2 regions of the Paenibacillus sp. W4I10 genome follow, and region 1 is predicted to be linked to the other one. Evidence: riboswitches for the same ligand, from Rfam matches in the RefSeq annotation. Region 1 holds a riboswitch; the other holds the start of a gene.
The links. Region 1 has a riboswitch for thiamine pyrophosphate ahead of thiC (phosphomethylpyrimidine synthase ThiC). Riboswitches for the same ligand answer to the same signal wherever they lie in the genome.
Positions count from the first base shown of each region.

Region 1 (5,127 bases):
CGTCCCAAGAGTATATTCCGCGAGCTTGTTGTCCTATGAGTGCAAAAAAAAAGAGCCCCCGAGGGCTCTGGAAAAAATTCGATGATTGAAATTTGGTTATTCTCCATTATTCGTGTTCTGTACATCGTCACTGCTTGTCTTCGTTACATGACTCAGGAAAGTTGAGACACGGCGCAGATATTCCTTTGGATGCTCCCGGAAGATCAACTCATGATGCGCATCCTGGACAATCCATACATCGGAGTACGGATTGGTCTGGTTGGCGGCGAGTTGCTCCGCAATTGGATAAGGCGCCTTCTCGTCCTCTGTACCATGGATGAAGAAAATCGGGAACGGATAATCTTCCTTTTTCACTTCCTGATACGGGATCTGTTGCAATCCGGTACCATTCAGAACAGGGAACAACAGCTTCATGATCTCCAGTGTAGGCTGACGCGGGAGATCGATCTGGTTGTGAATGTTGTGGTACAGCGTATCTGGCTCCAGCAGGAACGCACTGTCCAGAATCATTGCATCCACTTCCTTCGTAATAAGTCCAGTTTGTAGCGCCGTACCGGCACCCATGGAGAAACCCCAGACAACCAGTTCCTGCGCACCGCGCTGCTTGGCGAACTGGATGGCACCCAGCAATTGCTGTGACTCAGCTTTGCCACCTGTGGCTACAGCTTTGTTCACCTGTGAGGCGAAGCCATAATCGAACATGACCACGTTAAACCCAAGTTGATGGGCATAGTGTGCCAGGTCATACATGGGTACCCATGTTTCTTCACGATTGGCACCATAGCCGTGACTGAAAATAATCGTTTTGCTTGCAGCATTGTCAGCAGGTATATACCAACCCTGCATCGTCCGGCTGCCATCTGCTGCCGGGAACGTGATGTCTTCGTACTTCATGTTCTTGGCCTGCATCGGATTGGAGAAGACCGGTGCTACCGTTGGATTGGATAATACCCATGCGATGTAACCATGCAGTGCAATAAAACAAAACAGTAGAAAAAATACAACGGAGAGCAGCAACGCTACGATAATATGTTTGAATCGAATCAGCCTCGGTGATAGGGAAGAGGGCAGATCGGACACTTTTGTTTGCAGCGGGGCTTCGCTCTGGGATGTTTGATACATGAATGCCCCTCCTTTGAAGTTCAGTTGAAGATAACAACGACATGAAAAGAGAATTGCGTCGATTTCAGAGCCTGCTTCAGAGCGATATCTTAATGTAATATATCTTTATCGTATGTTCCAGTATAGTCAAAGTCAATTGATTGAGGGCATTTGTTACGCAATTGTTATATAGTTCTTAAGATATATGGGTAACATTACCTTAGTGTGTAAATTACAGGGGATTAAGTCTTATAAAAAGGAAAAATTTACACGTTAGCCTACTTCGATTTTGGCTCTTTTTGGTTTACAGATGAGACCGTTTCTCATATAATTTATGTAACCAAGTTTCATGTGATGAAACATGAGGAGGGCATTATGCCATGGAAGATCGCAAGTTAACCGTCCGGGCTGTGGAACGGGCGCTGGATATATTATTATGTTTTACCACACGCAGTGATCTGGGACTCACCGAAATTGCCAGCCAGATCGGCCTGCACAAAAGTACAGTACATCGTTTGATGGCTACGCTGGAGGACCGAGGGTTCGTGATCCGCGATGCAGCAACAGAGAAGTACCGACTTGGTATCCGAATCTGGGAGCTGTCGGCTCATATGTCCCGCAGTGATGATCCGGCTATTCTGCTGCTGCCTGCGATGGAGCGACTGAGAGATCGATTGGGGGAGACCGTGAGTCTGTACCTGCGTGATGGCAGTGAACGGATACGGATTCAGGCTGTGCAAAGTGATCAGGCGATTCGCCGAGTCGCTCCCGTCGGTGTTAGACTCCCGCTGTCTGTGGGCGCTTCCAGCAAAGTCTTGATGGCGTTTGCCACGGACGAGGATCGTGAAGAACTGATGAACGGGCCGGAATGGCCGGTGTTTATCGATCCAGCGGTGTATTTGGCACAGATGGGAGACATCCGGGATAACGGATATGCCACGAGTTACGAGGAACGTGAGCCGGGAGCTGCGGCGGTATCGGTGCCGATTATGGATCGCAGAGGCAATATTGCAGCTGCGCTCTCGGTCTCGGGACCTGTCAGCCGACTTTCGCAGGAGACATTGCATGAATACGCACCAGTGTTGAAGGATGCTGCTACGCAGATGGGACTCATGTTATCCTGATGCTGATGTAAGGTTTTTCTCCAAATTGAGTTGGTGTTCTGGAATATAAAGGTTGTTTTTATGTTCCGGTTGCGCTACTCTGTAATGGACGGCCCAGCGGGGCCAGCTTCATTGAATATGAACGGCGGCATGTGTGTGCCGCAACTTGTTAACGTTACTGGGGGAGTCCGAACTGTCCGGACTGAGACGGAATCGCATGAGATTCCGGACCCTTTGCACCTGATCTGGATCATACCAGCGTAGGGAAGTAATCGGCGATATGACCACAACCACCACATGATGTGACCCTTGTAGGGCTCCGTTAAGGAGCTGCATGAAGGTGCATTATTGGTGATGGACATTAAAAGTCGGTTCCTTCGGGGACCGGCTTTTTTATATACAGTGAACGGGCGATATAGCACGTACTCCAACGACTTCTTTTTCAATAACCTGCGAAAGTGGGCATGGATGATGAGAGAGAAGTCACCATAGATCCATGATCTGTGCTGACTTCCGGTCTGTTGTTAACTGTACATGAAAAGTGTCTCTCCTGGTCTGGCGTAGGATCGCTCTTTCTTCTCTGCGCTCTGCATGATTTGGGACAGGTACGTAAGTGAGCTAATGACGATACCAACCAAACAAGCGATGAACACTGAGGAGGAGACAAGCGAACATGAGTACAGGAAATCAAACGGGACAACAAGCGATGGAACAGGAACATAACGATCAGCAGGTGGAAAAAGAAACAGGAGCGGCCGGACGGGTTCAGCCCTTTCCGGGCAGCCGCAAAGTCTACATTCAGGGCTCACGGCCGGACATTGCTGTACCGGAGCGTGAGATAGCCCTTCATGACACGAATACTCCCCAAGGGGTGGAGCATAACGAACCGCTGCGTGTCTACGATACGAGCGGCCCTATGACCGATCCCGCATTTCATGCGGATATCCGTGCAGGTCTGCCAGCCCTGCGCACCCGTTGGATCACAGAGCGTGGCGATGTCGAAGCTTATCAGGGCCGTACGGTTAAACCGGAGGATAACGGACTGAAGCCTGGAGGGAAGAGAGCCGGCGCCGAAGAGTATCCCGGATTACGTGGCAAACCGCTGCGAGCACAGACAGGACGCTGTGTGACCCAGATGCACTACGCGAGACAGGGAGTCATCACGGCAGAGATGGAATTCGCCGCCATTCGTGAAGGCGTGGAACCGGAATTTGTGAGGCAGGAGCTGGCGAGTGGACGGGCCATTCTGCCATCCAACATCAATCACCCGGAGAGTGAGCCGATGTTGATCGGTCGTCATTTTCACGTGAAGATCAATGCCAACATAGGGAACTCTGCCGTATCCTCTTCCATCGAGGAAGAGGTGGAGAAGATGACTTGGGCAGTACGCTGGGGATCGGATACCGTGATGGATCTGTCCACAGGCAAAAACATTCATACCACCCGGGAATGGATCATCCGTAATTCTCCTGTGCCGATTGGTACGGTACCGCTGTATCAAGCGCTGGAGAAGGTGAATGGCGAAGCGGAAGCGCTGACCTGGGAGTTATACCGTGACACGCTCATAGAGCAGGCAGAGCAGGGCGTGGACTACTTTACGATTCATGCAGGCGTGCTGCTGCGTTATATCCCGATGACCGCCAAGCGGATGACAGGCATTGTGTCTCGCGGTGGGTCCATTATGGCAGCATGGTGCCTTGCGCATCATCAGGAGAATTTTTTGTACACCCATTTTGAAGAAATCTGCGAGATTATGAAAAGGTATGATGTGGCGTTTTCGCTAGGAGATGGACTTCGTCCAGGCAGTATCTACGATGCCAATGACGAAGCTCAGATGGCAGAACTGGCTACGCTTGGGGAACTGACGCAGATCGCATGGAAACATGATGTGCAGGTGATGATCGAAGGCCCGGGTCACGTGCCGATGCATAAGATCAAAGAGAATGTGGACTTGCAGATGGAGATTTGCCAAGAGGCGCCGTTCTATACGCTGGGACCGCTAACGACCGACATTGCCCCGGGTTACGATCACATCACATCCGCCATTGGTGCGGCTATGATTGGCTGGTTCGGCACCTCGATGCTCTGTTATGTTACGCCAAAAGAACATTTGGGCCTGCCCAACAAGGATGATGTGCGCGAAGGGGTTATCGCCTACAAGATCGCGGCCCACGCCGCCGATCTGGCGAAAGGCCATCCACGTGCTCAACGCCGGGATGACGCATTGTCCAAGGCACGCTTCGAGTTCCGCTGGCGTGACCAGTTCAACCTGTCATTGGACCCTGAACGTGCGCTGTCCTACCATGATGAGACGCTGCCAGCAGAAGGAGCCAAAGAAGCTCATTTCTGCTCCATGTGCGGACCAAAGTTCTGTAGTATGCGCATCACGCAGGACATTCGGGCCTTTGCGGCGGATAAGGGATTGTCCGAGAATGAGGCTGTAGCAGCGGGCATGCAGGAAAAGGCCGAGGAATATCGGACACGGTCCTAGGCGCCGTTACAGCGCAAGCTGGGCAGTCTGACATCGTTTGAAGGTGAGAATACTGCTATCATGTCGTCTTCTTCATCTTATTGATCAGCTTCCTGATACTTTTTATCAGCATTATGGTTGATTGTCTAGCAGATGTTTAATAAAATGAATGTAAGTACACACCAATAAGAGTAGCCAGGCCAATGGCTACTCCTGCACAGCATTTGCGGTGGGTATTCCTCCGAGTGCAGCAAGTTCAGATGAAGTGACCCGTCAGGCCGTCAACCTGTGGCGGGTCACTTCTTTTTACGATCGATGTATGTCAGGAGCGCAATAATTAACATCGCAAACACGATTACGTCGTTAAAAGAGAAGTTCATAGGATCACCTCCCACTGGAGGCAAGCCTATTTCCCACCACAAATTGGCTGTACATAGTGATTATACCATTTGA
Region 1 covers NZ_JAUSXX010000001.1:4,482,039-4,487,165, reverse strand. The annotation lists gene QF049_RS20080 (alpha/beta hydrolase) at 97-1,122, opposite strand; gene QF049_RS20075 (IclR family transcriptional regulator) at 1,482-2,225, shown strand; TPP riboswitch at 2,375-2,488, shown strand; gene thiC (phosphomethylpyrimidine synthase ThiC) at 2,911-4,695, shown strand.

Region 2 (5,127 bases), 230 kb from region 1:
TTGGCCTTCCTGTGGCTTCAGCAGACCGCCGATGATATGGAACAGGGTGCTTTTCCCACAGCCAGAAGGTCCAACGATAGCAACAAACTCGCCTTGCTCCACAGTCAGGGACAGGCCGTTCAGAACCGGTAACCTGCTCCGCCGTTCACGGAATGATGCATGAACATTAACAACGTCCAGTGCAGGTGGAACCGGAGCAGGAGTCGTGTTGGCAGGTCGATCAGGCTTAACTGGGTGGAGTTTTTCACCGTGCTTTTGCTCCATTACACTTGCTCCTCGTCCAGGCTGGACTTGTTCGTCCTGTTGCCGATTCATATGGTCATCACTTCCTAATATACAGATTACATTACATGCTTTACTACCGCTTCTGTGGCCGCCAGCGCACGAGCAGCTTCTCCAGAAGGGCAATGAACAGGAAGAGCAGCAAGCTGAGCGCGACAATAATCATGATCGCCACGAATAGGCGGTCCGTACGATAAGCCGACTTTTGCAGCATCATATAATAACCAATACCCTTGTCTGCGCCAATCCATTCGGCGATGATGGCACCCATCACGCTATAGGTAGCAGCGATTTTGACACCGGAGAACACGGATGGCAGCGCATGGGGAAGCTCCAGCTTCCAGAAGATATGATGACGTTTCGCACCAGCCATGCGCATATAGTTCATCATCGCTGCATCTGTACGGGTCAAGCCGTCCATGGCTGCCACTGCAACGGGGAAGAAGCAGACGAGGATGATGGTAATCAGCTTGGGCAACAGCCCGAATCCGAACCAGATTAACAGGAGCGGCGCGAGCGCGATGGTTGGGATATTTTGACTAAGAATAAGTAAAGGGTACAGGGCCGACTTGAGAAAAGGAACCAAATGCAGCACCATTGCAATCAGTAATCCGACCGCTGTTCCAGCGGCGAATCCGATAAGCGTTAACTGAATGGTTGCGGAAGCGTGCATGCCAAGCCGTTCGGCCTGAGTTGCCGCTTCGCGGGCGATATCGGACGGTGCAGGCAGCATCCATTTCTCAATATGGAAGAGGGAGACGGCTCCCTGCCATATCGCTATAAAGAGAATAACCGCCACAATGGGCGGCCATACACTTTTGAAATAGGTATGCATTAGCGATACTTCTCCGTCAGGGTATCCATGCTTAAGCCAGTAGGGCTATGGGCGATTTTGATCTGGGAGATGATGCTTGGACTGCCAGCCTCCACGAGTACCTCGTGCATTTTACGGACAACCTCCAGCAGTTCCTCCAGTTCCCCCTCTATCGTGGTGTCGAGCGCGTTCACCTGATATTTCAGGCCGGATTGCTGAATAACTTCAATGGCGCGATCTACGTAAGGATAAGAGTTCTCGCCATTTGGCGTTTTCGGAATAACCTGAATGCTAAGTAATGTGCTTGCCATGAGAGATCACGGCTCCTTTCGTGATATATAAAATGAACCAATGACTGTTACACTTGCCACTTCGATGACAGAATAACCTTCCAATCGCTGTTATCCCCAGATTTTTTTGATTCCCTTTCTCTAAGGGAAAATCCGGTGATAAAGGCGACCGCTTCGCTTTTTCACGTTATTTCTGTCCTCTCCGTCCTCGTGTAAATATTAAGTTCGTTTTATATGAGAAATTTTATTGGGGTAAAAACTCGTTTGTGTATGCCTTGCTCACATCGATCTGTTCATCCAGCAGTTTTTTGCTAAACATCCAGTCGGTGTAGTTCTGCCACACTTCCTGTTTTTGTTCTCCCCAGCGCGGGGCGTCATCCGTGTACTTTGGACTAAGCCATTTCTGGCTTGCCAGTACCAAGTCTTTATCCAGATCCGGGACGGCCTTGATCAGAATATTCGCTGCGTCTTCGGGATGATCAATTGCGTATTGATATCCTTCTGAAGTGGCTTTCAGGAATGCTTTCACCAACTCAGGGTCGTTCTGAATCGTCTGCTCGTTTGTTACGAGGACAGGCGTGTAGTAATCCAATGCATCTGAATAATCCTTCACATACAACATGTCGATGGGTTCCCCGCGCAGTTCGGCTTCAATACCCGTCCAGGCGTAGAAAATCCACGCGAAATCAATGTCTCGTTTCACTGCGGTGAAAAAGTCAGCGTCACCCATGTTAATGTTTTTCACTTTGGATACATCGGCTCCGTCGCCTTCCATAATGGATTGCATCACGGCTTCTTCGACTGGGGAACCCCAACCGCCATAGGTTTTACCTTCAAAATCTTTCGGTGACTTGATATTCCGATCCGCCGGAGCAGCGAAACCAGATGTATTATGCTGAATAACTGCTGCGATGGAGACCAATGGAACACCCTGTGTGCGGGCTTGAGTTACACTCTCCTGATAACTTACGCCAAAAGGCACTTCATTCGAGGCAACCATTGTATCTGCGCCACCGGCACCTGGTTGTACAATCTCTACATTCAAGCCCTCAGCCTTGTAAAAACCTTGATCCACAGCCGCATACAGGCCGGTATGATTCGTATTTGGTGTCCAGTCGAGCACCACTTTAATATCTTTCAGGGCGGCAGTATCACCTTCGTTGCTACTTTCCGTATTTGTGTTGCCGTTCTGCCCAGCTGGGGCAGCTTCTTTGCCACCACATGCGGCTACAGTCACCATAAGCACGCATAAGAGCAACAATCCCATCGTTTTACGCCATTTCATCTGTGGTTCTCTCCTTCGGTATGTCCGGCCGATTGGCACGGGGTACTCCTTGGCTTCATATCCAATCATCTTGCATAAATCGACAGATTTATACCAGTTGAGATCTGGATAACGTCACTTTTTTAGCTCTCTGGCTATATAAAAGAACATTAAAAAAGCGTCCCGTAATCCGGGACGCGTGCAGGCGTTAGAGAGGTGGCGTTCAGCATAGGGCTGTGCCATTTCGATATACTCCGATTCCTACGCTGGCATGATCCAGATCAGGTCTAAGGGTTAGTATCTTGGTGGGATACACTCTCAGCCGGCCAATTCCGACTCCCCTGGGAAACTATGAAGTTACGGGCATTACTAGGTGTAATTATAGGCCAGCGGGTGGAACGTGTCCAGTCAGGAACTGGATGGGGACACGTATGAACTTATCAAACAGGCCGTTATACATATGTATAACAGCCTGAATAATTATCGTGGCGAATCATATAAGGAAATCTGGCTGAGTGCAAAAGCATCGGATTTTGGTTCATAGCCTACCTGTTTCTGAGTGGTTTCCAGATTCAATCGTTTAAACCGGTTATTCGAGATCCCATGCAGTATGGTGAAGGGTTCCAGATCGGTAGTTGTAATTGCTTTGAGCATCAAATCACACAAGTCAGCCGGACTAATATACGCGCTTATATCCCTTGCCTCCAGCGCTGGTCCGTCCGGTTGAAAATCATCATATGCACCTATACGTATTGCTACACTTTGTAAACCTTCGGTATACGCAAAATAGGAAGCGAGCGATTCTCCAAAACATTTGCTAACCCCGTACAAATTCCGTGGGCGTGTTGGCATGTCCGGGTAGACTTGAGCATCAATGGGATACCCCTCAATCGTCTGTGCACTGCTTGCAAGAATGACTCTTCGTACACCTTGGTCTTTAGCTGCACGGAATACATTAAATGTACCTTTGATATTGATGTCCAACAACGATTCATAAAATCCGGCATTCGGGGAAGGATCTCCCGCCAGATGTACAACTACATCCATGCCTTCGCAAGCATGCTGACAGGCTTCGGGATCTGTCACATCCAATGTCATGATCTCATGGCCGGTCCCTTGATACGTATGCAGTCTGTCGATATTCAAATCCGTTAGTCGCAGGTGATATGCTTCTGACAAGTGTTGGGACAAGTCACGGCCAATTTTCCCGGCTGCGCCGGTAATTAAAATGTTCATACATCAACTCCTATTCTTAGCGCTGGAAGAACTCAATCCATTCCTTTTCAGGTCCATAGATGAAGAAATAGCGGTAACCGTTAGGCAGTGTAATAATCTCTCCATCAATAAATTCGGCTTCGGTGGATTGAATGCGTTTGTACTCAGAATCAAGATCATCCACGTGGATGGCAAAATGGTGCACAGTTCCTTCGGCAGGCAGCTTGTCGCTGTATCCTTGAATTAACTCAATCTCAGTCTCGTTACTTCCATTGAAGCCAAGGAAGGCGAGCTGAATGACCCCGTTGGTATGGGTTACCCGGTCTTTCAATTCAAGACCAACAATCTCCGTATAGAAACGCAGCGTGGTCTCCAGATCACGAACGGCAATACCGACGTGGTCAATGCGTTTTTGAAAACTCATAATCCAAATCCTCCTTATGTAGTGAGTGTTTATACCATATTAAGGGATATCATAGGGCTGTACTACATGGTTGTCAAATCCAGTTTTAATTCGGAAAAACCACAATTGTTCACAGAATGTTCACTTATGTAGAGGGTTTCGTCATCTCTATAATTACGAAGGTAAACGGAGAGGATGAGAGAATTGCCAACAAGCAAGAAGGAACAAATTATTTTCGGATTAATGGTGTGTACAGGAATGGTCTTGGTCATGATGTTCTTCAATCTATGGCACAGTGGGCTACTCGGCAAGATGTCCCCGCTTGAAATACTGCTTCAATTCATATTATGTTTTGTCATCGCGTTTCTGGTGGAGTCATTCATTGTCGGACCTGTAGCGAGAAAGATTGCTTTTTCCTTGCCCTTTGACAAGTCCAACAAGATTTTGGGTGTGCTTGCTATGTCATTTTTTATGGTGATTGGCATGGTTCTGATCATGTCCTTGTATGGAATGATCTCGGCATATCTCGCTGATCAATTAAGTGGGTCATCCGTACTCCGTACGTATCTCCATACAATCGCTCGTAACTTCAGCCTGGCGCTTCCATATCAGTTGATCGTTCTGGGACCACTCGTGCGATATGTATTTGGTAAATTCATCAAGGATAACGGGCCTGTAATGCCTGTCGTTAACAAAAGTGTGTGATTCGGTTGGCCATAAGTATTTCCTGGGCAATCTTGTGCAAATGAATAGATCGTATTCTCACCTTTAATGAAGGTGATCAGAGAGGCAAAGATAGGGCACTCGCCATCATTATTACAACGCTAACGAATCGAGGACATCTTATTCGGCCAGTTTC
Region 2 covers NZ_JAUSXX010000001.1:4,709,216-4,714,342, reverse strand. The annotation lists gene QF049_RS21105 (ABC transporter ATP-binding protein) at 1-315, opposite strand, end outside; gene QF049_RS21100 (ABC transporter permease) at 359-1,117, opposite strand; gene QF049_RS21095 (MTH1187 family thiamine-binding protein) at 1,117-1,407, opposite strand; gene QF049_RS21090 (ABC transporter substrate-binding protein) at 1,631-2,671, opposite strand; TPP riboswitch at 2,891-3,003, opposite strand; gene QF049_RS21085 (NAD-dependent epimerase/dehydratase family protein) at 3,131-3,886, opposite strand; gene QF049_RS21080 (VOC family protein) at 3,903-4,289, opposite strand; gene QF049_RS21075 (DUF2798 domain-containing protein) at 4,464-4,973, shown strand.
Region 2: linked by a shared signal. The riboswitch ahead of QF049_RS21090 (ABC transporter substrate-binding protein) and the one ahead of thiC (phosphomethylpyrimidine synthase ThiC) in region 1 are both predicted to bind thiamine pyrophosphate.